Regions from separate parts of the Paenibacillus sp. RC73 genome, predicted to be linked through region 2. Evidence: riboswitches for the same ligand, from Rfam matches in the RefSeq annotation. Region 2 holds a riboswitch; the other holds the start of a gene.
What was found. A riboswitch is a leader RNA that binds a small molecule or an ion and turns the genes downstream of it on or off. The one in region 2 is predicted to bind cyclic di-GMP.
Positions count from the first base shown of each region.

Region 1: another riboswitch for cyclic di-GMP. It lies ahead of ABH897_RS23730 (transglutaminase family protein); the one in region 2 lies ahead of ABH897_RS10895 (glycosyl hydrolase).

Region 1 is NZ_JBIYCV010000013.1:34,427-51,025, reverse strand. Features, by position in the region: gene ABH897_RS23765 (sensor histidine kinase) at 1-563, opposite strand, end outside; gene ABH897_RS23760 (sensor histidine kinase) at 596-1,129, opposite strand; gene ABH897_RS23755 (histidine kinase dimerization/phospho-acceptor domain-containing protein) at 1,146-1,394, opposite strand; gene ABH897_RS23750 (hypothetical protein) at 1,818-2,378, opposite strand; gene ABH897_RS23745 (TIGR02328 family protein) at 2,362-2,769, opposite strand; gene ABH897_RS23740 (DUF445 domain-containing protein) at 2,811-4,067, opposite strand; gene ABH897_RS23735 (AraC family transcriptional regulator) at 4,790-5,677, shown strand; cyclic di-GMP riboswitch class I at 5,777-5,857, shown strand; cyclic di-GMP riboswitch class I at 5,900-5,981, shown strand; gene ABH897_RS23730 (transglutaminase family protein) at 6,034-6,801, shown strand; gene ABH897_RS23725 (collagen binding domain-containing protein) at 7,015-10,677, shown strand; gene ABH897_RS23720 (class D sortase) at 10,781-11,407, shown strand; gene ABH897_RS23715 (collagen binding domain-containing protein) at 11,622-15,212, shown strand; gene ABH897_RS23710 (diguanylate cyclase domain-containing protein) at 15,280-16,005, shown strand; gene ABH897_RS23705 (cupin domain-containing protein) at 16,106-16,561, opposite strand.
Region 2 is NZ_JBIYCV010000004.1:207,703-224,301, forward strand. Features, by position in the region: gene ABH897_RS10880 (UDP-glucose dehydrogenase family protein) at 1-164, shown strand, start outside; gene ABH897_RS10885 (hypothetical protein) at 257-529, opposite strand; gene ABH897_RS10890 (sugar phosphate nucleotidyltransferase) at 775-2,151, shown strand; cyclic di-GMP riboswitch class I at 2,319-2,399, shown strand; gene ABH897_RS10895 (glycosyl hydrolase) at 2,380-4,005, shown strand; gene ABH897_RS10900 (PD-(D/E)XK nuclease family protein) at 4,055-6,343, shown strand; gene ABH897_RS10905 (hypothetical protein) at 6,654-6,836, shown strand; gene ABH897_RS10910 (helix-turn-helix domain-containing protein) at 6,891-7,259, opposite strand; gene ABH897_RS10915 (YveK family protein) at 7,569-8,318, shown strand; gene ABH897_RS10920 (CpsD/CapB family tyrosine-protein kinase) at 8,299-8,985, shown strand; gene ABH897_RS10925 (sugar transferase) at 9,072-9,770, shown strand; gene fcl (GDP-L-fucose synthase) at 9,802-10,740, shown strand; gene gmd (GDP-mannose 4,6-dehydratase) at 10,761-11,750, shown strand; gene ABH897_RS10940 (flippase) at 11,874-13,217, shown strand; gene ABH897_RS10945 (hypothetical protein) at 13,204-14,472, shown strand; gene ABH897_RS10950 (glycosyltransferase family 4 protein) at 15,006-16,244, shown strand; gene ABH897_RS10955 (glycosyltransferase family 4 protein) at 16,403-16,599, shown strand, end outside.

The DNA.
Region 1 (16,599 bases), on a different contig from region 2:
TGCTTTAGGCGCCGATCTGTATTTAGCAAACCGACTCCTCCTTCTTCTTTATTCTGATAGGTCAGTATATTGTCCAGCTTCTCCTGATCCATGCCCACTCCATCATCTGAGATTGCTATTTCTGTACCCTTCGCATGATCCGTGATACGAATACGCAATGTCCCTCCACGGATACGCTTCAGAATGCCGTGTCTAACGGCATTTTCCGCAAGTGGCTGGATCGAAAGGGGCGGGAGATGCAGGCTCAACTCTTCATCCACTTCCCAGACGATATTCAATCGGTTTCCAAAGCGCTCCTTCTCGATATACAGATAGGATCGAAGGAGTGCCAGCTCATATTCCAGTGAAACGACACGATCCAGGTTTCGGGAATTGAAGCTCCCTCTTAGGTATTTTCCAAATTCCTCGATCAGAACGATCATTCTTGCTCCATCCGTCTCACTCAACGAAACGATCGTATTCAAGGTATTAAACAAAAAGTGCGGCCTGATTTGTGCCTGTAGCCATGCGGCCTCCATACGAAGTCGTTCACTTGCGGATCTCTTCACTTGCGCTCGCTGCATACTCCATATAAGCCCCCTCATCCCCCGGTATCTCACCGACTACAGGGGAATGATCCAGAGGAAGAGTGAACCCTCAAGGTTCCCCCGTGCAGCTCAATGAGCTGCTTGCTGATGCTTAGCCCCAGTCCCAGCCCGTCTCCAATCACCGTCAAGTGTGTCGTTCCCTGTTCATAGGGCTGGAATATTCTCTGCTGCGTCTCCTCATCCATGCCAACTCCCGTGTCCCGAACGTGGATATGGGCCATCCCGTCCCGAATATCTGCTTGAATCGAGATCATTCCTGCATTCGTATACTTGACCGCATTATGGAGAAGGTTGAAGAAGATTTGCACCAGCCGATTCTCATCCGCCAGCACATTGGGGAAATGATCTGGAATCGAGATAACCATTTCCAACGATTTACCATCTGTCATGAACCGGAGCATGTCCAGTACACCGGAAGCTACCCCTTGGGGCTTCAAACTTCGTTTTTCCAGGCGAATATCCCGTTCTCGCAGGCGCGTTACGTCAAGCAAATCATTAAGCAGCAGAGACATCCGCCGACCCACGGTGATGAGCAGCTGCATGTTGCTCCTGTTCCGTTCATCCAGGGTATGGGTCTGATTTATCCAGCACAGACTGCGCTATATTGATCATTCCGTGCAGAGGATTTCGCAATTCATGTGAGGTATTCGCCAGAAAATCATTCTTAACCTGATCAGCTCGCTGCAATCTGTCCGACAAACTTCTCAGTTCGGTGTTCGTTTGGAAGAAGTGTTGAACCAGTATGAGGCGAAGCCCAGGAAGGACAGCACGACATCCCAAGGGTAGTATGGAAGATAATTCCACCATATCATTTTGAAAACGCCCCACAATATGCTGGACCCGGCGCTTATGGTAGCTAGCAATAGAAATATGGCGTCTTTTTGACCTCTGAATATCTTAAGAAAGGCAAACAAGGGAATGATGACACCAAACGTACTTCCCTGAAACACCATTATCAACATTAGATAAGAACGGATTTCCTGTGAAGGTATAAATAAAATCAGGATGGCAAAAAGACACTGTCCCACGAAAACAGTCTGAACAATTCTGGACCTGCCCAATAGTAACTGCACAACCCTGAGTATGCATATATGGCTGCCCATATAGGAAAGCAAATGTATTTTAAGTGAAAGCGAAACACGCTCAGTAACAGCTTGTCATCGTTCATCATGATGGTTAAAACGGTACACACCACGATACCTGAAAAATAAAAAATAGAATAGCAGCTTTTTACGAGACGCCATAAAAAAGATGGCACCCGCATACATTCCATGGAGCAGCAGAATACGGAGAGAAACTTCCTGTATGCTGTTCAGGATGATCAGCCACCTGGCCCTCGCTATTTATTAACCGCCCGTTTACAAACAGGTTGGATGCGGTGTAAATCGACGGAATTCGAAGCCCGTACAGTGGTGCTTTTTGGGGATCAACCAGGATTAACAGACGATAGCTCCCGAAGCCATATGCAGTAGAATCAGGTGAATGCAAATCAGCATTCCATTTTCCTGGAACACGAATCCACTGCTGCTCCTTCGCTGGTAAGGATTTTAAAAGATCCGGTTTTGATAGATTTCCTGCATAAAATCCCCATTCTCCCTTTAACGGAATAGTCTCACGGCCCTGCAAATCCCAGCCCCGCAAGTCCAATACTCCTTTTTTGGCCTCAGGATACTCCTGTCCTTGATAATAATGAAACCACAGCATACGGAAACCAGTGATCACAAGCACAAATAACAACGTAATCAGGAATATTTTTCGTTTAGTCATCATGTTTTTATACATTCGATCCATTTCTTAAATTTCCTGTACCGTGCTCCACGATCAGAATACCCTTGGAGGCCAGATTATCCAGGCATTCCTGCATATAAGCATCGTCATGCTCCGCATACGCGCCGACAGCTTCCAGTTCCTCGCCAAGCCCTGTCGCCCACGGTTCGCACTGCTTGCCGCGATACAACGGCTGCTCCCATAGCGGATCAACGTTGTAACCGCGACTTTTCATTTCGTCCATGATGAGCTTATGGTAGCGGACGAGCAGCATCGGGTGATAGTCGAACACATAATTAACCGTAGCATGTCGCTTTTCCCACCCGTTCCCACGCAGTGCACAGCACTCGCGGTGTTGCCCCAGCAGTTGCGGCCGCGGCAGCTTGTCGATCAACTCTTCGTGCCAAAGTCTCATGCTTCCACAACCTTATCTGTAGCATTTTCTTCTCTAATGAATCAACCGATCAGCATACGGGCACCTGTCAGGACAATACCGATCAGGAAGCCCGTAACCGCGCCGTTAATACGTATCCACTGCAAGTCCTGCCCCAGCTTGTCCTCCATCAGAGCAATCAGGGAATCGTTATCCATTTTATCTACATTTTCGCGTACCAGATTACCAATCCGACTGTGGTTGGCTTCCACCAGCCCGGTAATGCCTGCCACAATTCTAGAATTGATCTTGTCCAGCAGCTCGGTATTCCCTCTCAAATCAGCCAGCATCCGATCCAGTAGCGGCAAAATATAGGTCGGCACATAGCTGCTATCTTCCATATAGCCCAATAAACGTACGCGCAGCTCTTCCATCTTATGAAGCACCGACGCATCGCCTTCCCAGGTACCCACGAGGTTGTTTTTCCAGCTGTTCAATCCTTCCTGAACCGTATCTTTCGTCGCCAGACGGGTCAACTGTGTTTTCAGACCATCCAGCACGGCCTGACGGCGTGGATGTTCTTCCCTTTGCAGCTCCGCAACCTGATCCAGCAGGAAATGGCGAATCATTTCACCCATGCGCTCTTCGTTCAGATAGCCAAGGAACGCATTCAGGGCGAATTGCATCAGCCCGCTCACTTGCAAACCGCTAATAGCCTGCATTCCCAAGGTACCCAGCGTGTAGCCCGTTTCCGGCTTCAAAAGCCAGGATTCAGCCTGCTCCAGCGAGTAATCCAGCGCGCGGCGGTCATAGCCCTTCTCACTGGTTTGACGGGCAAACGCCTCCAGCAGCGGTCCAGCGTCGAAGTCTGTCACCTGCCGCTTGATCTCGGCCGCAATTACCGGGGCCAGCTCCGCAAGCGGAAGCGACCGGACCAGTCGTTTGGCGAGAACATCTATGGATGCGGCCGCTTCCGGCGTGCGCAAGCCCTTTTCCACACCATCCAGCATCAAATCGGCCAGCCGGATATCGGCAATTTTAGATGCGATACTGTCTTTGTTAAGCAAGTTATTTTCCACCGTACTCACCAAGGTACTCGTTAGCTTGTCCCTATTCTTGGGAAGAAGCGCCGTGTGTGGAATCGGAATGCCCAGCGGGTGACGGAACAATGCGGTGACGGCGAACCAGTCTGCCAGTCCTCCGACAAGTCCTGCCTCGAAAGCACCTGCTAACAACCGAGCCCAGCCATATTGCTGAAAAGGCAACATAGCTGCAAAGCCCGCTCCCAGAATAACGAGCGACCAAGCCGCTGCTGTTTTCGTATTTTTTGGTTTTCCCATCCTATAATCCTCCAAACTGACTGTCGAGTAAGTGAAGCCCTATATCTGTATTACCCATCATATCATTGCCTGTATGAATTCCAAAGCTAACGGCACTCTATTTCCTATTATATTAGAACACACCGGAGCAGAAAATCACGCAAATAAGTGAATACACTCTTTGTGTAATTTTGTACTTTTATGCTGTTATTTATCATATGATTTGCATATATTTACAGTACACTAATCAGCATAAAAAGAGTTCATATATCTCCCTCGTGCACCTACATATTTGTGAACAAAATCACAACATTGGACCCAATCTAATTTTCTTCACGATAAGCCTAATGAACTATTTCGATAGAACAAAGACCCATTTTTTTCAAAACGAAAGGATATGTGCGTTGGAAGGTGGAATGGGCATAGAATACCTTTAGCATCCTGTCCTGGATTTTATTCCAGAATTGAATTGAACCCATGGCATCTCCGAATTTTTTCAACATGATTTAACTTTTTCATATGGATGAATGAGTTAAAAATATGGAGGAAACGAGGCTGTTTTCACCATATTAGTACACCTGAATTCGAATGGAAAATAATTCAAAATATTATTCGCTACATGCATTTATGTGATGTGATAAAATAAATCGTATTAATAGGAAATCATGTGTAAACCACCATTTTATTTGTTAAACAAACAGTGATTAGCTTGATAAATTTGCTCTTTTGTAAAGGAATTGGACATGACAACAGACCAAAAAAACAACGGAAACGGGACCCCTTGGAGCAGCGATCCAGTCGTCATTGCATGTACTCCCTCCGCTTTTGCCAAGCGATCCCTTTTTTATATACAGGAAATAGGCTATTTCAAAAAAACATCTGTTTATGCCATGGAACGGAAGGAACTCACCTCGTTTCTGCTCGTTTTTACGTTATCAGGACAAGGGGAATTACTGTACCGGGAGAAAAAATACATATTGAAGCCTCATGATATGTTTTTCGTTAATTGTGAGGAATTCGTACAGTACAGCACCGCTGGTCATGAAGCATGGGAGTTTATCAGTGTAAATGTGTACGGCAATCTGATCGACAATTTCTACGAACAATTTGCCAAGCACAACAAGCCTGTAATATCACTCAACGATCCATGCACCATATTGGACAAGCTGCATTCCCTGTTATGCGTACAATCTGACAGAACTCTTTCTGCTGAGCTGCTTACATCCAGACTCATTGGTGAGTTGCTGACGTATATTTTGCAGCACCCCTATGATCATCCGTATGTAAACCAGGATACGATCACCGAGATACGCAAGGTTCAGCAATATTTGGATCGATCCTACAGTGAACGAATTACGCTGGATTCGCTGGCAGACATGTTTGAGTTAAACAAATTCAATCTCGCTAAAAACTTCAAGAAACAGATCGGATTTTCTCCTATCGATTATCTCATTAATGTCCGCATCACAGCGGCTCAAGGCTGGCTTAAAACCAGTGACGAATCCATTGTGGATATCGCACGGTTTGTAGGTATTCCCAACACCAGCCATTTTATCAACCTGTTCAAGGAACATGTCGGAGAAACCCCACATTCCTTCCGCAAAAAATGGGGGAATCGAACCAAACTATAAACTCATCTATCAGATGACTTTGTCGAAAAACAGAGAAAATCTAAGATTGTGCTTGCCTAATCAGAAGCCCAACTGATAGAATGATAGATATAGACTGTTCAGGATAAATGGCAAACCTGTCGAAAGGCAGGGACGCAAAGCTACAGGGCCTTCTTTTTAAGATGGCAGCCAGCTACCGGTTGGAGAGGCTTTTTGTCGTGTCTTTTTTTCCTGAAAAACTTTATACGATAATAGCAAACCTGTCGAAAGGCAGGGACGCAAAGCTATAGGGCCTTCTTTTTAAGATGGTAGCCTGGCCGCCGAAAGGAAGTTTTTCTATGAGGAAAATGTCATTTTTTTTAATAATTTTAGTTTTTTTGTTATCCATCCCCCTACATACGACAGCGTTTGCTGCCGAAAGTCAGGCATGGCTGAATCAAAACAACGTAAACCACGGTATTGTTAGTATACGTTATCCTGTCAAGTCCAATGTCAAAACCAAGATCGTAATTACCAAGGATGCGGAGAAATACTCTTATTATCTGAATTCGAGCAAATCTGAGGAAGCATTCGCTCTTCAAATGGGCAATGGCAATTATAACATTCGTTTATTGGAACAGCTAACTGGCAATCAGTATAAAGTGATAGGTGAAGAAACGGTCCAGTTAAATTTGAATGACAGTAAAACCATATACCTCAATTCTATTCAAAATATTGACTGGAGCGATACGAATCAGGCGATTCGGAAAGCCAAGGAATTAACCAAGGGTGCAACGACAGATGATGAAAAGGTGAAACGTATTTACGAGTATGTCATTAGTCATATTAAATACGATTCCAACCAGCCTTTCAACCTATCAACAGACTACCTTCCACAAATTGATCGTACAATAGTTTCGCAAAAAGACATTTGCTATGGATACGCTTCACTGTTCGCCGCCATGCTTCGAAGTGTGGATGTTCCAACGAAGCTGGTTATGGGTGAATCCTCCTATGTGAAAACTTACCACGCCTGGAATGAAGTCAATATCAACAATCAATGGGTTATCATTGACACTACAGTAGATGCCGCTCTAAAAAGCGGAAAACAGAAGTTTGCAATGGCCAAAGAACCCTCCAAATATACAAAAACAAAACAATATTAATTTTTTTTGTAGAAAGCCCTGATCACTGCGATCAGGGCTTTTTTCTATTCTTGTTGAGAAATTGTTGAGATAAGGAAGGTATTGTATATCTAGTCAGTCATTTAAAAACTAAGATGTTGAATATACTATTTCCGGGACAAGAAAGAGGGGGGAACCAAATCCGCCCGGGTACTTTCCATAATATTATGATGAATAGGAGACTTACTTAAGAGTATGAGAACAAAAATAAATGTAACGATCATTGTGCTATTGCTTATTTTCCAAAGCTTTTTTAGTGCAGCGCTGGCTTACGCAGACACTTCGACCGCGGCTGTACCAGAAAGCGCTGTAAGCGATACTGCGAATACAGTTATGGAAGATGTATACGGTATTCCGAACCCTGAACCATTAGAGGCACCTCCCAGCATAGCTCCCATGATTCAGGCAGCAGCCAGCTCAGTTCAAGCAGACAATATTTTAACCAAGCTGATCTTGACGGATGAAACCGGCCGTATCATTGATGCTGTGGATAATCCTGGCGTACGTGTGGACATTGGCGCAGCAGTCCAGCTGAGCTATGAATGGGAGATTCCGGACAATCAGTATAAAGAAGGCGATACCTTCACCTTTAACTTACCGGAACAATTTGAAATTTACACAGATATCTCGTCTCCGTTGATTTCAACAGATGGAGAGGTTGGTACTTTTACGGTAGATCGCCAAGGGAAAGTCATTATGACCTTTAACGATTACGTAGAGAATCATTCCAACGTAAGCGGAAAACTGCAAGTAAAAACCGAGTTCAGTAAGGAAGTTGCAAAAGGCAGCACAGAAGTCATTATTGCGACTCCAATTAAGATCGGGGTTCAAACATCCATCGTCAACATCAAACCCGTGTCCGGTCCCCCAATAAGTAAACAAGGAAAAGCTAACGGCAAAAACAAGATTGACTGGACCATTAATGTGAATACACAATTGGACACCGTAAAGAATGCGATCGTAACAGACCCGACTCCTCAAGGGCTGGAGCTGTTGCGAGACTCCTTCCAACTGTATAATCTGCAAGTCAATATTGACGGCTCGACGGTAGTTAAGGACCCAATCAGTGGGGACAAGTATACGCTCGAACCAGATCAAGCCGGTACGGGCTTTGTTATTCGTTTTAAAGACGAGAGCATTAGCCAAGCCTATCAGATTCAGTATTCCACAGATATTACAAGTGACGAAACCCGTTTCTCCAACACAGCTACTTTTTCGGGAGACTCTATGAATGGTGTCTCTGCTACCGCTACCGTGCAGGTTGATCGCGGAGAATTTTTGTCCAAGAAGGTGGAAAGTTACGACCCTGTTACACAAACGGTATCTTGGGTGATCAAGTACAACTTCAGCGAAAAGAAAATACCTGCCGACAAAGCCTTGTTAAGTGATCGGTTCAACAACAGTCAGGTATGGCTTCCCGATTCACTTGAAATATACAAAGACGACACTCAAGAGGTGCTTCCATCCTCAGAATATACCGTCTCCCCGGTTACGAATGATTTGGACAGCAACGGCTTTGATCTCCAATTCAACTCCGATGTGGATACTGCCTATACCATTCGTTATCAAACGAAAGCCAAAGAACGTGTATATCAAGATGATAAGGTAACGAACCGTGTGACTTCAGGTGGAGTCTCTAAGGATGCCACCGCACAACTTAAAAGTGGAATTATTATTAAAGAATCCAAGGAGCCAAACTACAACGCAAAATTCATACCTTGGGTTATTACCATCAATGAAGATCAATATACTATGAACGATATCGTCATCAAGGATGTATTTCCCAACGATGGCCTGGCCTTGTTGCCGAACACTTTGAAAATCCAATCCGCTGACGGAAAAACGGAACTTCAAGCCCCTGCAGATTATGAGCTTATTCCGTTATCACAGGATTATAAACAAGGGTTTAATATCATTTTCCATGCACCAATTCAAGATACTTATACGATCAAATATTCAACCACATTCAATAATGACTGGAAGAAAGATACGACGAAGCCAGAGTTCTGGAATAAATCCGTCATTGAATGGCAGCAGGACGGAGATTCAAAATCTGCAGAAGCAGACGCGCGGCTCTTTCCGGATATCATGACACAACAAAATGGAGCCAAGCAAGGAAGCTACAATGCCAGCTCCAAGCACATCACATGGGACATTAAGGCCAACTATAACCGTAAGACCCTGAAACAACCGGAAATAAAAGATCCATTGCTGCAAGGTCAGAAGCTACTGCCAAACTCCGTTAAAGTGTACGACATGACACTGAATGGATCGAGGAACGGCGTGGAAAAGGGCTCCGAATTACCAGCAGACCAGTACACACTTATTCTTCCATCCGAACAAAATGGCAACACGTTGCGTATCCAATTTAAAAATCAGATTCAAACCCCATATTGGATTACGTTCCAAACCACGCTGGAAGGAGAACTTATTGAAAAAGAAATCCGCAATAAGGCCCTTTTTCTGGATGGAGAAAATATAATCTCAGAATGGTCAGCCCAAGTAACCTTACCTCACGGTGGAGAATATGTTTCTAAAAGCGGCAGCCAGAACGGGAATAAAATTAACTGGCAAATCCGTATAAACGAAGGACAGTCTCAAGTAACAAATGCCAAAATTGTGGATCATCCCAGCAGCAATCAGATTCTGATCGAGAATTCCTTTCATCTGTATTCAACTGTGGTGTCTGAAAACGGGAAGGTTACCAAGAGTACAGAACTAACCAGGGATCGTGATTACAAGCTCATTTTCAAGCCAGATGCTCAAGGTCAGGAAACTTTTGAGCTTGCTTTCACGAAGGAGATCTCCTCCGCCTTTATCCTGGAATATCAAGCGTTCATTGATGCAGCTGACAAAGAAAAGGTGAGCAACAAAGTAACCTTTGAAGGGGATCGCTTAACGACAGAACAGAAGGAGACGAATCAAGAAATTATTGTGCGGACTTCTTCCGGCTCCAGTTCAGGCAGCGGTATTAAAGAAAGCCTCGAAATTACAAAGGTTGATCAAGATGAGCCTGATAAGGTACTGCCCGGAGCAAAATTCGCGCTCTATGATAAAGCGGAGAAAAGAGCCCCAATCATTCAAACTACCAATGCGGAAGGGAAAATTGTGTTTTCTGCATTGCTCCATGATGATTACATCTTGGAAGAGCTTGTAGCTCCCCAAGGCTATAAAATAATGGATAGTAAGCTTGAAATCAAAATAGACGATACGATCAAACAAAGCGCGGGCATAAAGAAGGTTGTGGTAACCAACCAAAAAGAAAACAACACAGATCCAGGTACACCTACCAATCCGGGTACACCTGGTACACCTACCAATCCAGGTACGCCTGGTACACCTACCAGCCCGGGTACGCCTGGTACGCCTACTAATCCAGGTACGTCTACCGGCTCAGGATCAGGCAAAAAACGCGACAAGGAGCCTGAAACAACAACTACGCCGTCTATATCCGTTCCTTTAGTGGACAATAAAGAACAGACTGTGGATGGTGAGAGCCCGGTATTAGATAGCATCGTGCCTGAATCTACACCTGACAAAAAACAGACGGATGATGATGGGGGCCTGCCAACGGGTGGTATTGTGCCTGAATCTACACCTGCACCGAAAGCAAAACCGAAATTACCAATCATTAAACCTAATAAGGAACCTAATCCCCCCGTGGAAAGTGATGACGACTCTCTGCCTCGCGGTGGAATCAAAGTTCCTGCTGATGTACCGGAAGATCCGAATGTTTCACCAATGGCAAATAAATTGCCACAAACAGGAGAAAACAGCCCTGCTCCCTTCTATTTAACAGGTCTAGCTATGATCATTTGTGGCGCGTATCTGAAATATAGACGGATGGGCAAAAAATAAAAATAATCATACCCTCCCTTTCTCAGACTACACTAAATGAGAAAGGGGGGATTTTTAAAATCAGTACGCGATACACCTTACATATGTTAGGGAGGTTTTTAGATTGCGTAAGCTATCATACTTGTTTATCGCCTTGGGATTACTCATTATTTTGTTTCCTAAAGCCAATGAATGGAACGAAGATCGGAAGCAGAGCGAGCTTTTGAAAGAAGCAGAGGTATTGAACCCTAGCATTATCGACGGCTATAAGCGCTTGTCCAGCAAGCTTACAGAAAACACGGGCATCGAAACCACACGAGGTCCTTCGGTACCTGCAAATGAAACAGATCCTAAGCAACTCCCCATTGCCACCATTAGCATTAATCGCATTGATTTGAAGCTTCCTGTGCTGGAGGGTGCAACTCGGGATAATATGAAGCACGCATCTGTACATATGTCGGAAACGGCAGCTCTGGGTCAGACAGGAAACGCCGCCATAGCAGCCCACCGTGCGCGTACAGCAGGACGTTTATTTAATCGGCTGAACGAGGTAAAGATTGGAGATAAAATCATGATTAATACCAAGGGTGAACAATATAGTTATACAGTCTATAAAATTTCGATTGTCGCTCCTACAGACGTCTCCGTTCTGAAAAGCTTTGAAAATCAAAAGCTGCTCACATTAATTACATGTGACCCTCTTGTAAATCCGACACATCGCCTCATTGTTCAGGCCCGACAAAGCACCTAAAGCTGGATCTGTTCGCCATATCCGAACACCCTTTGCTACTCAGATTTACTTAATTTGCAGCGTAGGGGGTATCTCTATTTCATTGGACAGACTCTTAGTCCGTTGAATATATTACTTCCGGGAAAGAAGGAGGGATGCTATAAACGCCCGGACATGAATACAATATACAGTAATCTTTATACAGTAATCTTTAGAAAGGAGACTTAAATAGAGTATGAGAAAAAAATGGAATGTAATGATTATTGCATTATTACTCATTTTACAAAGCTTTTTTGGTATCACCCAAGCTTATGCTCAAATCCCTGCCCCGGATCAGCCGGAGATTGCCGGAACCGAGGCAGGGCAAACCGTTACAAATGATGTATATGATATCGTAGTACCCGAAACAGAACCAGTCATAGAACCAGAACAGCAGAAGCCTCCTTCCCTACCAGCTCCTGTTGTTCAGGCAGCGGCCACCACGAATTCTGAAGAAGCTGCTCAAGCAAGTATTTTAACGAAACTTACCCTGACCGATGCGACTGGTCAAGTGATTGATGCGGTATACAATCCCGATAGCCGCTTGGACATTGACGATGCAGTCCATCTCATTTATGACTGGGAGCTTCCCAACAATACGTACAAAGCCGGAGACACTTTTACTTTTCAATTGCCCGAGCAATTTGAAATCTACACAGATATCTCCTCTCCTTTGGTTACGACAGATGGAAATGTTGGCCATTTCACGGTAGACCGCCAAGGCAAAGTGGTCATGACTTTTAACGATTACGTGGAGAGCCATTCCAATGTCAGCGGAAAACTGGAGGTTAAGACCGAGTTCAGCAAGCAAATAGAAAAAGGCAGTACAGAGGTCATTATCGCCATCCCGATCAAGGGTGGCGTACAAACAGCAGTCGTAAATATCAAGCCTGCGGCAGGCTCTTCCCTGGATAAGCAAGGGAAAGCCAATGGAACCCATCAGATTGATTGGACGATTGACGTAAATAAACAATTGGATACGGTTCAACATGCTGTAGTCACCGACCCGACTCCCCAAGGATTGGAGCTGGTGAGGGATTCTATCCGGTTATACCATTTACAAATCAACGTGGATGGTTCAACCTTGCTGCGTGATCCGGTGGATAAGGATAAGTATACGCTGGAAGCCGATTCGGCTGGTACCGGCTTCATCATCCGTTTTAAAGATGAAAACATCCGCAGCGCATACCGAATCCAATACTCCACTAACATCACCAGCGAAGAATCCCGTTTTTCCAACACAGCCACTTTTTCAGGCAGCAATACGAAAGACGCTTCTGCAACAGCTACAGTAACCGTTCAACGCGGCGAATTTTTGTCCAAAAAAATGGAGCAATACGACCCGGTTACTCAAACGGTATCCTGGGCGATCAAGTATAATTTTGGCGAAAAGAAAATTCCCGCCGGGAAAGCTGTGTTAGCTGACCGTTTCAACAAAAGCCAGCAGCTCGTGGCCGGTTCACTTAAAGTGTACAAAGGAGCTACTTCTGAGGAACTTTCTTCCTCCGAATATACCGTCTCACTGGTTAGCAATGAAACGGCCAACGGCTTCGATTTACGCTTCAACTCCGATGTGGAGGAAGCATACACGATCCGTTATCAAACCAAGGCGGTAGATCGTGTACTTAAAAATGAACGGATAACGAATACCGTAACGTCTGATGGAGTAACCAAAGATACCACCACTGAGCTAAAAAGCGGGGTCATTGTCAAAGGCTTCAAGGAACCGAACTACAACACAAAAACGATTCCCTGGGTTATTGCCATCAATACGGATAAATACACGATGAATCAGGTTGTGATCAACGATACGTTTCCGAATGGCGGTCTGGCTCTCTTACCAGATACATTAAAGATCCAAAGCGCGGACGGAAAATCAACGCTAACATCACCAGCAGATTATGAACTGATTCCTTTATCGCAAGACTATAAGCAAGGATTCACGATACGTTTCCATAAAACGATCCAGGACGCGTATACCATCAGCTATTCAACAACATTTAACAATGAATGGAAAAAGGATACGAGCAAGCCGGAGTTCTGGAATAAAGCTTCCATCTCATGGGTGCAAAATGGAACGCCCTACTCTGCTGAAGCCGAAGCCCGGCTATGGCCTGACAATCTGACACAGCAGAACGGTGCCAAGCAAGGAAGCTATAACGCTACCTCCAAGCACATCACATGGGACATCTTGACGAACTATAACCGTAAAACCCTGAATCAGGCTGAAATAAAGGATACGCTACAGCAAGGTCAGAAGCTGGTTCCCGGCTCTGCCAAAGTGTATGACATGACACTGCTTGGATGGTGGAATGGTGTGGAAAAGGGAGCTGAACTGTCGGCAGACCAATACACCCTTGTTCTTCCCACCGCTGATAACGGCAATGAGCTGCGTATCCGTTTTAATGAACAGATCAACACTCCCTACTGGATCACTTTCCAGACCACATTAGAGGGAGAGCTTATTGATAAAGAAATCAACAATAAGGCTCTGCTGATGGATGGAAAAAACATGATCTCTGAGTGGGCAGCCAAAGTAACTGTGCCTCATGGGGGAGAATACGTTACAAAAGCCGGTAGCCAGAATGGTAATAAGATTGACTGGCAGATCCGGATCAATGAAGGGCAATCTTATGTCTCCAACGCCAAAATCGTGGATACACCCAGCAGCAATCAAATCCTGATTGAAGATTCCTTTCATTTGTATTCCACCAAAGTATCAGCCAACGGAGAAGCTGCCAAAGACACTGAATTAGTCAAAGATCAGGATTATAAGCTGAAAATTACGACAAACGATCAAGGTCAGCAATCCTTTGAGCTTGGCTTCACACAGGCCATTTCATCCGGCTATATTTTGGAATATCAATCTTTTATTCAAGCGGATGATAAAGCGAAAGTGAGTAACAACGTCTATTTTGAAGGCGACCGCTTAACTACGGAGCTGAGAGAAACCAGTAAAGAAATCATCGTGCGGACATCCTCCGGTTCAGGTTCAGGGGGAGGCATAACAGGAAGCCTGGAAGTGACCAAGGTTGACCAGGATCATCCTGACAAGGTGTTGCCTGGAGCACGCTTTGCACTCTATGATAAGAACCAAAAAAGAGCCCCGCTCATTCAAACTACCAATGCAGACGGGAAAATTTTGTTCAATTCATTGCTGTATGATGAATATATTCTGGAGGAACTTGCGGCTCCAGCAGGCTATAAAATAACAGCCTCGAAGACAGCGGTCAAAATAGACGCCACGGTTAAAGAAAGCTCAGGTATTAAGCAGATTGTGGTAACTAATGAAAAAGAGACCCCTGTCGATCCGGGTAAACCTACTGATCCGGAAACGCCTACGAATCCAGGAACGCCTACGAATCCGGGTTCAGGTAAAAAGCACGATAAAGATCCTGAACCCACAGAAACGCCGAATGTACCCGTTAAGCCAGTAACCAATGAGCCACAGATCGTTAAAGATGAAGATGTGCCATTGGGTGTTCCAGAGATTGTGCAGCCTCCTGCAGAACCCGATGCGCTGCCGGAATCGCCAGAAATTGATCCTCCTCAGAAATCGTCTCCACCTGTAGAGATTGAAGATGAACCCATACCCAAAGGAGGCATCAAGTTCCCTGTTGAGGACCCCGAGGACCCAAGTGATCCAGGTCGTACTCCGCAGGTAAATAAATTACCGCAGACAGGAGAAAACAGTCCTGCTCCCTTCTATTTGAGCGGAATGTCTTTCATTCTTCTGGGTGCCTATTTGAAATACAGACGGATGCATAAAAATAAAAGAATTAAATAATAAAATAATCAAACAATCCCCTTTCTCGGCTTACACAAAACGAGGAAGGGGAACAACTATCAATGATATGAGTGGTGACATGAACTTGAATTTAGCTCAAAACTCCTACATGCTCTTATGTTTATTGATCTTAAACCTGATCGTATGGACATGCCTTGGGATTTTTTTAAGGTCTGTATTTGTGGAAAGAACTATGCTAAGGAAACTTGCTTACCAAGACCCTGTAACAGGTTTGTTCAATCGGAATGCGCTCAACCACTTTTGGCAGCAACATAAAGGCAAAGAAAGCACTGCTATTTTATACATTGACCTGGACGGCTTCAAAGCCATTAATGATGCTTATGGACACAAGGTTGGCGATATGTTGTTACATGAAGTTAGCCTTCATCTGCTACAAGTCATGAATGCGAACCAAAAGGCTTTTCGAATTGGAGGGGATGAATTTTTACTCATTATAAAAAATTTTGATTCCGACCAGGTAAAAATTTTGGCGCAACTCCTCCTAAGAAAAATCAGCAGCGCCTACAGCATTCATGGACACAGACTATCTGTCACAGGAAGTATTGGTATTAGCTTGAATCCATCCCAGAAGGACAATCTGCAGACATTGCTCAAAGAGGCGGATATCGCCATGTACCATGCCAAACGAATGGGAAGAAATCGTTATGCCGTGTATTCCAAGATTAGCCGGAAACAGAGCAGCTCATACAACACTACACGGATCAAAAACCTCGCAAAAGACATTCGAAAGCGCCATAATGTCCATGTCAAAAAACAACCTGCACCTCTATAAGCCAGGAAACTATCCAAACCCGGCTGAGAATATAAATCAGGCGGGTCATTCCTGTTGATTTAAGGAACACACCCGCCAATAAAAACTTCCTTATTCAGTTTTACACCTTTGCAATCAGCTTGAAATCGTCAAAGTGGAATCCCGGAGCAACGACACAGGTTACCAGCACAGGCTCATCCCCAAGCGGACGCGCCGTTTGCCATACTGTGCCCGGCACCAGCGCTTGTGGATGCTGTCCTGCCTCCACATCGGCACCGACAATAATCACCGTTTCTTCACCAGGTTGTTCTCCGCTTCCACCCAATTTCAACTCCACAGGGCTTCCGCTATGATACAGCCACAGCTCATCCGAATGCACGACATGCCACTCGGAGAACTCGCCCGGATGCAGCAAAAAATACGTCGATGAAGCTGCAAAGCGCGGACCGGAATACACATCCGGCAGTACAGGCTTCGGAATTTGAAAATGGGACTTCCACATTTCTTTGTACCAGCCGCCTTCCGGATGGGGCTCCATGCCCAATGCGGTTACCAGCGGTGAAATAGCTTTCGTCATTGTACTAACCTTCCTTTACCCTAAATTCCTTCTCCCCT
Region 2 (16,599 bases):
AAAACGTCAATCTCTTACAATTGTCTTCCATTCTGCACAAGCCAGTCCTGATTGACGGTCGTAACGTATTTACGGAGGAGCAGATTCAAGGCTCGGGGTTGGAATACTATTCCGTGGGTCGTCCGCGGATGAGTGGGTGGAATCGGGATAAGGTGGAAGCTTAAAAAAGTGACTGTGGTGGTTTTGGAGACGCTACGCGTGCAGATTGTTCTTCCGATTGCTGTTACCCCCGGATTTTCTTTATTGTGTAAAACATTCAAAGGTTAAAATCCGGGGATAAAGGCAAACGCTGCCGCTTCTTCAGAACAATTCTGCCCGCTTCGCTGCTTTCCGCCGTGGAGTCACAATTTTTAACCTCCACCTTATGGGGGGGAGGTAGGAAGGGCGTATCCGAAGGAGCGGCGCGGGTGGTACCGCTCCTTCGGATTAAGGCGCCATGCGGCTGCGCCGGGCGCGCGAGCGTCTTTACAGGCTGACCGGACATGAATCGTCCGGTCGTGCTTTTTGCAATAAACGGTATGATTGGCATGATGCATATTTGAGTAGCGCAGGGATGGATTTGAAGCTGGAGAAGCGGAGCGTTCGCTTGAAAGCTTTCCAAAGGAAAGCTCGCATCGGAAGCATTAGCTTAGTGGGATTCTTACATCTAAATGTCTTACACAATCCAAAGAATCCCACGGCAACAGCGATCGTAAGATCAAATCCATCCCGTAGCGGGCTACTCGACCTTGCCCATCCGATCACCTACCCAAATTAGAGAGGAAGTGGAGAGTTATGAAGCTCGTACTTTTGTCTGGTGGTTCCGGTAAGAGATTATGGCCTTTGTCCAACGATTCCCGTTCCAAACAATTTTTGAAGGTGCTGGAGAGTCCGGAGGGTAATTCGGAATCTATGGTGCAGCGGGTGTGGAGACAACTGGGGGATAACGGCTTGTCCGAATCCTCGTTTATTGCAACAGGGAGAGCGCAGGTTGAAATGATTCAGAGTCAGGTTGGGCAGGATACGCGCATCATTGTTGAGCCGGAACGAAGAGATACTTTTCCCGCGATTGCGTTAACAGCCACTTATCTATATTCCATCGTGGGTGTTTCACCCGATGAAATCGTTGCTATATTGCCGGTAGATCCCTATGTAGAGGATGCTTTCTTTGCTACAGTTGCCCAGTTGGAACATACTCTTCAGGAGAGTGAAGGCAAGCTTGCGTTAATCGGGGTTGTCCCTTCCTATCCTTCTGAGAAATATGGTTACATTATACCTAAAAATGATGCCACACAAGGTAGCACAGGCTACCGCGAAGTGAGCCATTTTCAAGAGAAACCCGACCGGGAGCAGGCGGAGCGTCTGATGGAACGCAATGCTCTATGGAACTGCGGGGTTTTTGCATTCAAATTGGGTTACTTGCTCGATATCTTGGCATCCAAAGGATTGCCGTTGAACTATGAAGAAATGCAAAAGCAATATTCTTCTCTGGAAAAAATCAGCTTTGACTATGAGGTAGTCGAGAAGGAGAAGGATATCGTTGTTCTTCCATATGATGGATTCTGGAAGGATTTAGGTACCTGGAACACCTTAACGGAAGAAATGTCCCATCAGCAAGTGGGCAGAGGCGTAGTAACGGAGGATTGCGTCAATACGAGCCTTATCAACGAACTGGATATCCCCGTGGCGATCATCGGAACGAATGATCTGATCGTAGCTGCCAGCCCGGATGGCATCCTTGTGACCAATAAGGCGGAAAGTCCGCGCATCAAGGAAGTGCTCAAGGCTCATAATCAGCGTCCAATGTACGAAGAGCGCCGTTGGGGTCATTATCGGGTAGTGGATTATGTGAAGTATGACGAGGGCAACGAGGTATTGACCAAGCGAATCCGTGTGCTGCAAGGCAAAAATATCAGCTACCAACTTCATTTCAAACGGAGTGAAATTTGGACCATTATTAGCGGTGAAGCGGAAATTATTTTGAATGAAAAGCTGCATAAGGTGAAGGCTGGTGATGTGGTTCGCATTCCAGAAGGGACGAAGCATAGCATTTTAGCCGTGACCGATGTGGAATTGATCGAGGTACAGACAGGTTCTGAGTTGATCGAAGAGGATATTGTCCGTTTTTGCATGGATTGGGATGAAATTTCCCGTCACCAGTTTATTTCATAAATGAGCATCTTGCAACCATCCTGAAAGATAAAAAAAGGACTCATTTATGAAGTTTTTTAGCCCGAACTGTCGAAAATACGCGAAAATCTGTAAATTCATGAACATGACCTATTAAATTTTGGTAAAAAAAAGTCGATACTTAGGGTAAGAAGGAATCCAAACTCCTTCCACGATAAACGCAGCCCTGTTGAAAGGCAGGTACGCAAAGCTAAAGGGCCTTCCGTGAGGATGGCAGCCTGGCTACCGAAAGGAAGAGCGAGAGTGAGCCCCTATTTTACCCCTGTGTATCGATTGATACGCAGTGTACTCCCCGTTGTTATGCTTTTTTCCTTGTTGCCCGCCGGTTTTGGTGAATCTCTGTCCGTGGCGAATGCTGCCACATTACAGCCTGTTAATTCGGACGCTTCTGCTGAGGCCCGTGAACTATACAACTATTTGATCAGCATCTCGGGAAAAAAGATGGTCACAGGTCAACATGATTATTTGGAAAGTCCGGATGAATTAAGCAACAAGGTCCAGAAAATCAGTAAGGCGTATGCTGGTGTACATGGCTACGAGATGGGAGCCATCTCCGGCCAGTCCGCCGCTACGGAGGCAGCGCAACGTAAAAATGTCATCGATAGCGCCATACGTTGGAGTAGAGCTGGCGGAATGGTTACGATGACTTATCATGAACCGCTGCCGGGTAAACCACTGACTTGGGCCAATGTGCAGGCGAAAGTAAGCCAGGCGGAGTTCAATAAATACGTGACGCCGGGTACTACGCAGTATAATCTTCTCATTGCCGATCTGGATAAGGTCGCTGTATCGTTAAAGCAGCTTCGTGATGCAGGCGTTCCAGTATTATGGAGACCTTACCACGAAATGAACGGCGACTGGTTCTGGTGGGGAAACAAAAACAATTTCAATCAGCTCTGGAATATCATGTATGACCGTTTTGTAAACACGCATCAACTGAACAATCTGCTGTGGGTATGGAGTCCGAACGCGCCTAATTCGTACACTGTTCCATATACCCCGAAATATCCGGGGGATGACAAAGTGGATATTTTGGCTGTAGACATTTACAACCATGATTTTAAGCAAAGCCATTACGAAGGACTGCTCGGACTGGCACGGAATAAGCCGATTGCCATTGGGGAACACGGTGAGGTGCCCAGTCCCGAGGTGATGCAGGCTCAGCCAAAATGGGTGTATTCCATGACCTGGGGCAAGATGCTGACCGAAAATAACACGACGGATCAGATTCAGGATTATATGAATGATTCGACAAGCTTGACGCGGGATGATGTGAAAAAAGGGTTAGCTGCGATGAAAGAACCTGAGACGGAGCTACCGACCGTACCGGACACGGGGCCAAACGATCCAACTCCGGCTCCGCCAGTGGTAAGTAAACCAGCCCCGCCTTCCGTTCCGGATATGGTCTACGTGAACGGGCTGCGGGGTGAATATTTTAACAGCATGGATCTGGACGGCACCGCTGTTTTGGTTCGTACAGACAGTAAGCTGGATTATAACTGGCGTGCGGCCTCGCCTGATCCCGAGGTGAAGGCTGATCAGTTCTCGGTCCGCTGGACGGGCAAAATCAAGCCGCAATATAGTGAGACCTATACGCTTACCACGATATCCGATGATGGCATTCGTGTATGGGTAGACGGCAAGCTGGTTATTGATAGCTGGTTCAAACAAAGCTGGACAGAACGCAAGGGCAGCATTACCTTGCAAGCAGGCAAAATGGCAGATTTGAAAGTTGAATATTATGATGAAAAAGGCGACGCAATGGCACGTCTGATGTGGGAAAGTCAGCATGAAGCGAAAGCGGTAATTCCCGGCAACGCTTTGTTTCTTCCTTGATATATACTCTTTCCCCGCCAAAAATTTTGAGGAGAGAGGGTGGAGCACAATGATGAAAAAATGGTTGACCCAAAGGTATATAGTATTATTGGCCGGGCTGCTGGGGGTCGCAGCTATAGCGATGATCGCCTGGTTTATTCATACGCCTCCCAAGAGTGAAGAACTTCAGACGATTAAAGTAGCGGCGGCCAGTCCGGTATGGAAACTCGGTCAGCGGGATGACTCTTCAGCAGAATTTAAAGGTATGGTCGGTAAGGACAATGTCAATATTTCGGCGGCCTCCACCGAGTCGTCTGCTAAAGGAGCATCGTCAGCGATGTCCATAGCAGAGAGTACAACGGCTCCGGTATTGCTCAGCAGTGGAGATATTCCTCCCGGTTTAAATGCGTCCATGAATCCTGAACTATCACTCCAGTACAAGCTGGATCAGGTTCCTCCCAACGGGATGATATTCCGTGTACGGATTTTGGATGCGGGCAAAGCCGTTCCCCAAATGGCTGTATTTTCAAATCATCAGCTGTCCGGTATCATTCAGATTGCCGGGGTTTCCGGCACAGGCAGTGCATATAATTTCAAAAACAACTACGAGCTGTATATCCCCAAAGAGCAATTGCAAAGCGGTGTTAACGTACTCAAGCTAAAGACAGCGCGCTGCCTATACTGCTCCTCTGCTGAAGATAAAAATGTGTGGTGGACTTGGGATGACTTGAGCTTGGAGACGTTAGCTTCACCTGCGACTGAGCCGATACACGGTAAATATATACTGACCGGAACGAATGTGAACAATAAAGAATTTTATTATGATCAGGGTGCAGTAAAACATTTACCATACGTTCTCAAATGGCTGGGAATTGCATATAGCGGCAATGTCATGAGAGTCACATGCGCTAGTAATGTGAACAAGGCATGCACAGACGTGGAAGAGTACTATCAAACGTTGAAGCAGTATAATATGCAATCGTCGGCTTTGTATTTATATACGGGCGATATCAAGCTGCAAAAAGACGGCTCCCTGCCGGAGACGGCCAAGCAGAAATTGCGCGATTATGTAAAAAAATATGGTTCATACCTGCAATATTATGAAGTGGATAATGAACCGGGATTGTTTAACCGCTCGAAAGCAGTCAATCTGGCCGTGGCCAAGTGGCTGAATACGGAAGGTAAGCAATTGGCGCCACATCTCAAAACGGTAGCGCCGGGCTGGGCCTACTGGCCGACGTATTCGACCAAGGCTTGTAAAAACCAAACCGGAGGTACGCTGAAATGCGGCGATCCGGATGGATGGGAGCGGGACCCGGCACAACGTAAACAGCTGGAGGATGTCACCGACCTGACTAACGGGCACGCCTACGGCGAATCGTATAATGAAGAGGGCGGGGGCAGCTTCGTTCAAAATCTGAAAACCTTCGGCGGTTCAAGCAACGGGCTGGAGAAGAAGATGCTGAATACGGAGTTTGGTACGAACGATACGCATCGGGACAACCCTGATTACGGGGCCAGTCAGCCACAAGCAGCAGCATTCGACCGGATTATGCGTTCGCAGATCGGTTTTGCCGATATGTTTATCCAGCATGCTGCTTTTTATAAGGACTACACGCTGTTTAAAACCGGCTTTGACCTGCAAAATCACAATCCGGCGAATACGGAAATTTATCCGTTCGGACAAGGGCAGGACAGCCGTGTAAACATCATGAGACGCTTGAGTCTGGCTTATGCCACACACGGGAAACCATTGACTTATACGGTCCTGAATCCGGAGGAAACGAAGGATAAGATGGTCTATGTCCGTACAGTGGATACGTCTAAGCTTAAACCGCTGGCTGGCAGTGGGGCCACCTCGGACAAATTGCTAGTGAACCTGGTGAATTTTGAATCCACAGCACAGACGATCCGTGTACGGGTGACGATGCCGAAAGCCGGTTTGTACACGGGTGAACGCTTCGGAGCTGGCTCTACGTACAGCCAGGCACAGCGTTCCATATCCGGACTCAAGGCTTCGCCTGCCCTTGATTTTGAAGAAAAGCTGGGTCCCGGAGAGTCGGTGCAATACATTCTGGAACTGAAAAGTACAGATCAGACCGCAGCTTCGGCTCCTACAGAGGTGAAGGCCGCCTCTGTTCAGGAAGGCGCGGTAAAGATCAATTGGCTTCAGGCAGAAGGCGTATCCGCCTATGATGTACTGCGTGCGGACGGGACAAACGGGGCGTATCAGGTGATTGCATCGGAAGTAGTGGGAAGCGCGTATACGGACCACACGGTGAAAGCCGGAAGTCACTACGCTTACAAAGTCCGAGCGACTGGGGGCACCCAAGTGTCCCCGGCGGCCGAGGTCGCTTAATCAGGACAGATACAGAGTAGGACCAGCGTCGAAGAATACCTTACATGCAACCGAAAATAGAATGCCAAAGAACCTATCAGGAGAAAGTAGGACCTGACAGGTTCTTTTTTATCTGTAAATGGTTCTGATTTGGAAGTTCATTGCGTATATTTCAGAAGAAAATCCGAAAATCCTTTAATTTTCTCGCCATAAGACGACAACATTACAGGTATGTATTCATATATAATAGTTTTGCTCATAACTATACATACATGGTTTGTGGGGATTCTCTTTCCAGTGACCAAGAATGATAAAGTGAGGTAAGTGCCGAATGAACAAGGAGACTGAATCAGGAATGGACAACCCTCTTCTACGAAACAACGAACGGAAAGCAGACAAACCTGTCGTCCACTTGGACATCCGGGATATTTTGCTTCAATGCGGCATCACAATGCCGCATTGTCTACAGAGCGAAGCTGACGGAACCAAGGACCGAAAGGATAAGAGCTTGTAAAATACCGGTTGCCGGTACTGCTTAAAATAGGAGTGAACCGGCTCCCACCCTTCTTTATTCCATCATTCGTTCCATGCGGACAAACGCGATAAAACGCTTGGCTTCTTCCTCAGACAAAGTTCGTCCATCAATGGTCAAATTAAAACGTTGCAGGATATCTTCATCGGACAGCTCCAACTGGTCCACAAATTCCCTCACAGCTGAATCCAAAATTGCTGCCGGATGGCTAGTGCGTCCTACCAAGTAATCAATGGATACCCCGAAAATGTCTGCAAGCTTGGTCAGTATCTCAAAATCTGGCTTGCGCCGGTTTTTTTCATAGTGAGAAAGAGCCGCCCGCGTAATTCCGAGGGATTGTGCTAGTTCCTCTTGTTTTAATCCCTTATATTCCCGTAATTCAGCGATGCGGGTGCCATAATTCATCTGATATTCCTCCTGAATGCAAGGTTGAGAAAGAAAAAAAGCAAGTTTACGCTTGACAAGATACGTTTTGTATCATAAATTAGTTATGTAAGATACATAACGTATCTATATTTTATAGTTTTAACCATATGTTATCGTTCATATACCCTGGGAGGCCACCGATGGTTTAGCACTTGTGCTTATTCGCTGGCTAGACCCTCTATGCGCTATTATACAACATTTTACTATAGATTATATGGTCATGCTATGCAGAGGATCAGTACAAGCGTCATTGCATCGAAAACAAGTCAATCAGAGAGGACTGGTCTTGTGCAGCTGAAAGAGTACATTCGTATGATCCAAAAAAGAATATGGTTGATTAGCGGTATCGTATTGTTGGTATGTGCTGTGGTGGGTGTGAAAAATGTATATTTTACCCCTCAGATTTATGAAGCGACAGCGAAGCTTATTATCAACCAGACGCCAAGGCCGGATCGTGCGGGTGTCGTCGATTACAGTGTCGTTCAAACGAATATAGCCTTAACGAACTCCTATAAGCAAATTATGATGTCCTCGGCAATTATGGACCAGGTGGTCGCCAGCTTCCCCGATCTCAAGGTCACTCCGTCAGCTCTGACGCAAAAACTAAGAGTAAATACCGCAGGTGATTCACAGGTCATGGATTTAACAATCCGTGATTTATCGTATACGAAGGCTGTCAAAACCGTAAATGCGGTAGCCAAAGTATTCAAACGACAAATTCCCTCTATCATGAAAATGGACAACGTCACGATTCTAAGCGAAGCCAGTCTGACTGAACCGGCTGTTCCTGTGAACAGTAATCCCGCTATACAGATGCTTATTGCTTTTTCCGCCTCCTTGTTGCTGGGTATAGGCTTGGCGTTTTTGCTGGAAGTGCTGGACGATACCTTTAAAAATGAAGAGGATGTTGAAAAAGAACTCGGCCTGCCTACCCTGTCCCTGATTACGAAAATGAAAAAAGAAGACAAACGCTCCGACGGTTCAGCTACAACTCCCAAACAGGTAGGTGAAGGACAATATGCCGCGATTAATCAATAACCAGCTCGTCACATCCCTGCATGCCCAATCTCCTGTTTCGGAGGAGTACCGTATGCTTCGCACGAACATCCAGTTTTCTTCTGTAGATGAGCCGATTGAGGTTATGATGGTCGCATCAGCTCAGGCGGGTGAAGGCAGGACGGTCACGATTAGCAATTTGGCTGTAACGTATGCGCAAGAGGGGAAAAAGGTGCTGGTCATGGACATGGATTTGCGCCGCTCTTCCTTGCACCACATGTTCGGCTTGCGTAACCATACCGGTCTGACGCGTGTCCTTGCCAACCAGCAGCCATGGCAGGAAGTGGTTCAGGAAACAGGGATCGATCATCTGTATACCATTACAGCCGGACCGACTCCGCCGAATCCGTCCGAAATGCTCAGTTCCCGCAGAATGAACGCTCTAATGTCTGAGCTGAAGGAGCATTATGATGTGATTTTAATGGATACGCCGCCATTGTTGTCCTTTCCAGATGGCCTCATTATAAGCGCCATGTGTGACGGAGTAATTTTGGTGGTGCAGGCAGGGAAGGTCAAAAAGGATCTCGTCAAGAAAGCGAAAGCCAATTTGGAAAGAGTAAAGGCACGTATTTTGGGCGTGGTGCTCAACAACGTGAAACGGTCGGATACTCGTGCGGAGCGCGGCATGGAGGAACGCAACCTGACATGAACAGAAAGGAGGGAAATGAGAGTTAATAAAATTCTTTTAACAATGAATAAATAATACTTATCAATCGGAAACTGAGGTGATGAGCAGTGTCTTCTTCCCACTCGAACGAGGCCGAAGCTTTGAGTACATCAGTGGAAGTGTATTCGGCCGCTCATGGGCTTGAACGTCGGCAAGGATTGAGCGTATATCCGTTCGTGAAGCGAAGTATGGACATCATGCTGTCGTTCATTGGATTAATCGTGCTGTGCCCGGTATTTCTGCTCGTGATTTTGCTGATTAAGCTGGAGGACCCGAGAGGAAGCGCGTTATTTTATCAAGTTCGTATTGGTAAAAATGAGCGGCCGTTTCGCATGATCAAATTTCGTTCCATGGTGTCCGATGCCGAGGACAGATTGTCCACGCTGCTGCTGGAAAATGAAATCGAAGGTGCAATGTTCAAAATGCGGGATGATCCACGCATCACCCGTATTGGGCGCTTCCTCCGCAGAACGAGCATTGATGAGCTGCCGCAACTGCTGAATGTACTACGTGGGCAGATGAGTCTGGTAGGGCCCAGACCCCCGCTGCCCAGAGAAGTCGATGATTATACGGTAAGGGATAAGCTGCGTCTGACGGTTACGCCAGGCTGTACCGGCCTATGGCAGGTCAGCGGTCGTAATCATCTGAGCTTTAACCAGATGGTAGAGCTGGATCTGGAATACATATCCAGACGCAGTTTACGCACGGATATTATCATCATGCTGAAAACGTTCCGGGTGCTATTGGGCTCCAACGATGCATATTAAATTCACTCCAACAGGAAGGGTAGGGGAAAGCATGGATCTTCATTCCAACATATATGTAGCAGGGCACAACGGACTGGTGGGTTCCGCCATTGTTCGGGCATTGAGCAAAGCAGGCTACCGTAACCTGATCACTCGCACAAGCAGCGAGCTGGATCTGCGCAACAAGGAGGCTGTAGACCGCTTTTTCGAAACTGAGTCGGTGGACTATGTGTTTTTGGCAGCAGCCAAGGTTGGTGGGATTCTGGCGAACAACGATTACCCGGCCGATTTTATCCGTGACAATCTGCTCATCCAGACGAATGTGATAGACGCGGCATACCGGACGAATATAAGCAAGCTGCTATTTCTTGGGTCGACCTGTATTTATCCCAAATTTGCCCCGCAGCCGTTGCGGGAGGAATATCTGCTCACAGGTGAGCTGGAGCCTACGAATGAAGCCTATGCTATCGCTAAAATCGCCGGGATTAAAATGTGCCAGTCCTACAACCGTCAATATGGAACCCGTTTTATTTCGGTGATGCCTACGAATTTGTACGGTCCAGGCGACAATTTTGATCTCCAGACCTCTCATGTGCTGCCTGCGCTCATCCGCAAGTTTCACGAAGCCAAGCTGAATCAGTCCCCGACAGTCGAAGTATGGGGCTCCGGCACACCACGCCGTGAATTTCTTCATTCGGATGATTTGGCGGAAGCCTGTCTGTTCCTGATGAATAGCTATGAGGGAAATGAGATTGTGAACATCGGCGTTGGGGAGGATATTTCCATCCGGGAGCTGGCTGAACGGGTGAAGGAAGTCGTCGGTTATGAGGGGGAAATTACCTTTAACACGTCCGCTCCCGATGGCACACCGCGCAAGCTGGTGGATGTGTCCCGAATTTCCGGGCTGGGCTGGTCGGCGCGTATTTCACTGGAAGAGGGATTAAGGTCTGTGTATCAGGCATTTCAAGGTCTGGATCTGGTTGAACAATAAAAAACGGTGGAGGAATAGGAATGAAAAAAGCGCTGATCACAGGGATTACCGGACAGGACGGATCTTATCTGGCCGAGTTGCTGCTGTCCAAAGATTATGAGGTGTACGGGGTACGCAGACGCACCAGTACGCCGAACTTTGAAAATGTGGCACATATCCAGAATGACATTCATTGGCTTTCCGGCGATATGACCGATCTGGCTTCGCTCATCGAAGCCGTGCGTCAGTCTGACCCGGATGAGGTCTATAACCTGGCTGCCCAATCCTTCGTCGCGGCCTCATGGCCGCAGCCCTTGGCTACCGGGCAGATTACAGCGCTATCCGTCACCAATATGCTGGAGGCGGTACGGATTGCCAAGCCGGACACGCGCTTTTATCAGGCGTCGAGCAGTGAGATGTTCGGCAAGGTGTTGGAGACGCCGCAGACAGAAACGACCCCATTTTACCCGCGCAGCCCTTACGGTGTCGCCAAAGTGTACGGTCATTGGATCACGGTGAACTACCGCGAAAGCTTTGATATGTTTGCATGCTCAGGCATTTTGTTCAATCATGAATCGCCCCGCCGTGGGCTGGAGTTTGTAACACGCAAAGTGACGGACGCTGTAGCCCGTATCAAGCTGGGTTTGCAGCAGGAGCTGCGCATGGGGAATCTGGATTCGCTGCGGGACTGGGGTTTTGCGGGGGATTACGTTAAGGCAATGTGGATGATGCTCCAGCAGGATCAACCGGATGATTACGTCATTTCAACGGGAGAAATGCATTCCGTCCGCGAACTGCTGCAAATTGCCTTTTCCCATGCAGGTCTGAACTATGAGGATTATGTCGTCATTGATCCTCAGTTCGTCCGTCCGGCAGAGGTAGATCTACTGCTCGGCGATTGCGCCAAAGCAAAGGAAAAGCTGGGCTGGCGAGTGGAAGTAGACTTCGAACAGCTCATTCATATGATGGTGGATACAGACTTGGAGCGGGTAAAAAGGCAGGCTGCGGTCGAAGCTTCCGTCGTCGTGTAAGACATGGAGGGACCGCCCGCCTGGCCGGGAGGTCTCTTCGCTGTACATTATTGTAGTCGCATCGGCAGAACAGCATGCTATGGAGCCGTGCGAAAGGTCATTTTCCAAGATGGAGTAGAGCTTATGACATTAGTCAAAAATCGCGCCAAATCGCGCAGAAGTCTGCTGGCGAATACGTCTTGGCTGTTCGGTGACAAGATGATCCGCATGGTGTTTGGGCTGGCGGTCAGCATTATCATGGCGAGAGTGCTCGGACCGGAGGAGCTGGGGAAGTGGAATTATGCGGAATCTTTTTTCGGGATGTTTCTGATTTTCACGACTCTTGGCTTTGATTCTATATTGGTGCGCGATCTCGTCAAGGACCCCAAGGATGAGCAGGAGTTATTGGGTACGGCGATTCTGCTGAAGCTGGCGGGTACTTTGGTAGCCATTGTCTTGTCATGCTCCTTCATTTCGCTGCTCAGACCGGAGGATAGTTCCGTACGGTTGATCAATCTGATCCTGGCAACAGCCTCGGTGTTTCAGTTGTTTGATATCATCGACTACTGGTTCCGGGCGCAAATGTTGTCCAAATACACCGTCATTGCCAAGAACACAGCCTTTGTCCTCAGCTCCACCGTTAAAATCATTTTATTGCTGTCCGGTGTCCCCATATGGGTGGTGGCGCTGTGCGCTCATGGCGAGTTTCTGCTGGGAAGTCTGATTCTGCTGTATTTCTTCCGTAAGGAAGAACGGCGTATGCACAAGTGGACGTTCAGCCTAACCACAGCACGACGAATCATGAATCACAGTTGGCCGCTTATTTTGTCATCCTCCGCTGTATATGTACAGGCACGGATCGATCAGGTCATTATCGGCGAGATGCTGGGGGATGCGGCGGTGGGGCAATATTCTGTTGCGCTCCGTCTTATTGAAGTGCTGGGCTTCATTCCGGTCGTTCTTACCACAGCATATGCCCCGGTGGTGACCCGTTCCAAGATGAAAGGGAGCGACGAATACAGACAGACGTTGTCCAACGTGTATCGGCTGATGTTTATCTGCTTTCTTGTGACCTCAATACCATTATTTTTTCTGTCCCAATGGGTGGTGGTCGTGCTGTATGGGCAGGAATTTACCGAGGCAGGCTCGTTGCTGTCGCTGTTTGCGATTCGTTTGTTTTTCACCAATTTCAGTGTTGCCAAAAGCTTGTTTATCACGAATGAAAATTTGTTCAAATATACGCTGCTGACCTCGATCGTGGGTGCGGTGACGAATGTGGCTTTAAATTATGCGCTTATCCCGTTACTTGGTGTTCGAGGTTCGTTGGTGGCGACCATCTTGTCTTTTACGATATCTGTATTTCTATTAGATTTGCTATTTAAAGAAGTAAAAGCCAATTTGGGCTGGATGATGAAGTCGATCCTGACCTTCTGGCGTGTTCATATTACAGTACCGAAAGTTGGAGAGAACAATCATGATACCCATTAAACCGTTTGTTCAGCATGAGGGACAATGTCCGCATTGTGGAGGTAAGGTACGGGGCGGAGAGGTGCTGTGGCAGGGAATTCATGTATGTGTCAGCACTTGGTGTGAGGGCTGTGGACGTGAATATATCGAGGATATGCGGGTCGGGCATGCGACGTATTCACCCTATCGGGTAGAAATGCCTAACTATACACTAACCGGAGATGCGAAATCGAGAAAATGGCTCGGAGAGCCCTTGCGGCAAGCGTTGCTCAGTCCTTCCTATGATTTGGCGGTTGGCATGACTGTGCATAAAATGAAACCCTTTAAGCGAATCATCATCGTCAATACGATTGATTATTTGTATGGTCACGCTTTGCTCAAGCTGCTGAATGTGCAGCGGGAATACGAACAATCGCCGGAGCTGGGTATCGTCGTTATTGTGCAAAAATCGCTGGAGTGGATGGTTCCCGCATGTGTGGCTGAAATCTGGACAGTAGATGTGCCATTCAGCAAGGCCCGCAACTTTTATCCGGTGCTGCATCATCGGATGATAGAGGAACTGGTACGCTTTGATGAGGTCTATGTCAGTCCGGCGTATTCACACCCTAGTCAGTTCGATATAGAGCAGTTTACGGGCATCCCCCGTTATGAGGAGGGGCGCGAGTCGGAGCCGCGCATTACCTTCGTATGGAGGGAAGACCGCTTGTGGAGCGGCAGCCATCATATCGCACGGGCGGTGCAGAAATTTCCGCAGCTCAAGCGTTGGCTCAAACCGCTGATTTATCATCAGCGCAGTAAAATTATCCAGTTGTTCCGCAGGCTGCGGGAATCCTTTCCGGATTATCGTTTTACAGTCGCCGGATTGGGTCGCACCGGGAGCTTCCCGGCATGGATTACGGACGAACGTGTCGCACGCTTCGACCGGGAAAGCGAGCTAAGGGTATGCGAGGTGTACGCAGCCAGCCGATTGGTGATCGGCATTCACGGCTCCAATATGCTGCTGCCCTCCGCACATGCCGGTATGACGATTGACTTGATGCCCAAGGATCGTTGGGGCAACTACGCGCAGGATATTTTATTTCACGAAACGGACCATCGGCTTACGGCCTACAAATACCGCTTTGTCCCGATGGAGTCGAGCGTGACATTGGTGTCAGATATGGCGGCTGCCCAGCTTAAAGGAGCGGACCATTTTAATATGCAGATGATGGAGGAAAGGCAGGGGCAGGGGGAAAGTTCGGTTTGGAGGGGGGAGGCCGCTTCGAGCAGGATTTGATCTTCCGATCGCTGTTGACGCGGGATTCCCTGATTGAATAAGCCCCTATAGGGGGCGGAATCCCACGTCAAAGGCGAACGCTTCGCTTCTACAGATTCAAATCCTACCCTCCGCTACTTCCCGCCGCCGCCAAAAAGAATTTCCCCCAGCCCATAGGGTGGGGGAAGGTAAGAGCCGCCCGGCGATAGCTTCGCCTATCGCCGTGAACTTCTCTCGGACACGCATCCCAGCGTAGTCTACGGCTGCGTGCATCCGCCCGCGTAACCCGCGCAGCGGGGGCACTTCATGCCCTAAGTTCCCTTTTTTTAAATTAGGGTGACTTTATGGACACGGCGGTTAGCAGCGGAGCGGTCCATTTGAATCTGAAGAAGCGATAGCGTTCGCCTTTGCAGTGGGATTCTTACCTTGAAATGTTTTATATCATCCAAGAATCCCACTGCAACAGCGATCGGAAGATCAAATGGAGTGCGCAGCGGTCTCTAAACCCTCCGCGCCCCATAACTCACCCAATATGAAATGGCAGGAGTCTAATGATGATTCAAAAAATATTGTATCTTCGCAATTTTGCCAGCAAGGTGAACGGGGCCTCATACAATTTGCAGGAAGTCGGCTTGGGCAAAGCACTCGTTCGGAAAGGCTTCGATTGCGACATTGTCTACTACAACGACCACAAGGAAACCCATCTGGAGCAGGTATACCGTCACGAAGGCTGCACATTGCGCATCATCTGGCTCCACGGGTTTAAGTTCCTGAGCAACAGCATCTACAGGGATGTCCTCAATCATTCGTTTTTGGCTGCTTATGATTGGGTCATTTCCACAGAATACAACCAGATCATGACTTATCTGCTTTCCCGCAAATGTCCCGAAAAGCTGGTGCTGTATCATGGCCCGTACCGCGATAACACACATGCGCTGATCCGAAGATTGTACGATACCCTGCTACTGCCGAAGGTGGCAAAGTCTCTACGCTGTACCTTTGTCAAATCCGATCTTGCCAAGCGCTATCTGGAGGATAAAGGCTTTCACAACGTCGTCACCCTTGGAGTCGGACTGGACCGCAGCAAGGTGGAGGGAAAGTTCAACAATGAGAACAATGACAACAGCGGCAACGACAAAAGCGAAGGCCGGGAGAAAAATCCTGAGGTCGCGGATGAGCTGAGGCGGCTCGGGGATCGTCCGGTGCTACTGTATGTCGGCGTGCTGGAGGAGCGGAGAAATATACGTTTTATGCTAGGCGTGTTCAAAAAGGTACTTCAAAAGCATCCCAGTTGCCTTTTGTTAATGGTCGGGGATGGACGTAAGGCGGATACGGATCGCTATTGGGCCTATGCACATGAGCTTGGGCTGACGGACAGTATTTTGCATTTTTCAAGAGTGGAGCAGCGCCATCTGTGGCAGATTTACGGAGCAGCGGATGCGATGCTGTTTCCGACTCATTACGATATTTTCGGTATGGTTCTGCTGGAAAGTATGCTGTTTCGCGTCCCGATTATCTCTTCGGTAAATGGCGGCTCGGTTACCTTGATCGAGGACGGGGTGAGCGGAGTGATCCTGAGAAGCTTTTCAGAGGAGGAATGGGTGAGTCGAGTCTCTGAATTGTTGGACAATGCTGAGCTGAGACAAAGTATGGCGGAGCAGGCGTTTCTTACAGTCGAGCGTATGTCGTGGGATCGTATTGCGGAAGAAATGCTAAGCCACTCACGGATACAACCGATGCAGCCTATGCACCATCCCATGCAATCTACGCAGGAACGAGGGACCGCCACGTGAGCAAACAGATCAACATACAGACGGGGCCTCCAGTACATCTACAGGCTTCAAACCCAGATCATCATCATGTTCAGGGGGAGGTCCCTCAGTCCGACATATCATCACCATTAACGGATACAGCAAGCCATGTCCATCGACGTGAATATAACCAAAAAACGGTGGGCAAGGTGCTGGTCATCCACAACTTTTATCAGCAAAGCGGGGGAGAAGACAAGGTTGTTGAACAGGAATTGGCTATGCTGCGCTCCAGAGGGATAGAGTCAGAGCATTATTATGTGCATAACGACAGCATCCAAAGCAAAGGGCTGGCTAACATGGCAAAGCTGGCGGTGGAGGCGGCTTGGTCCCTGCCAGA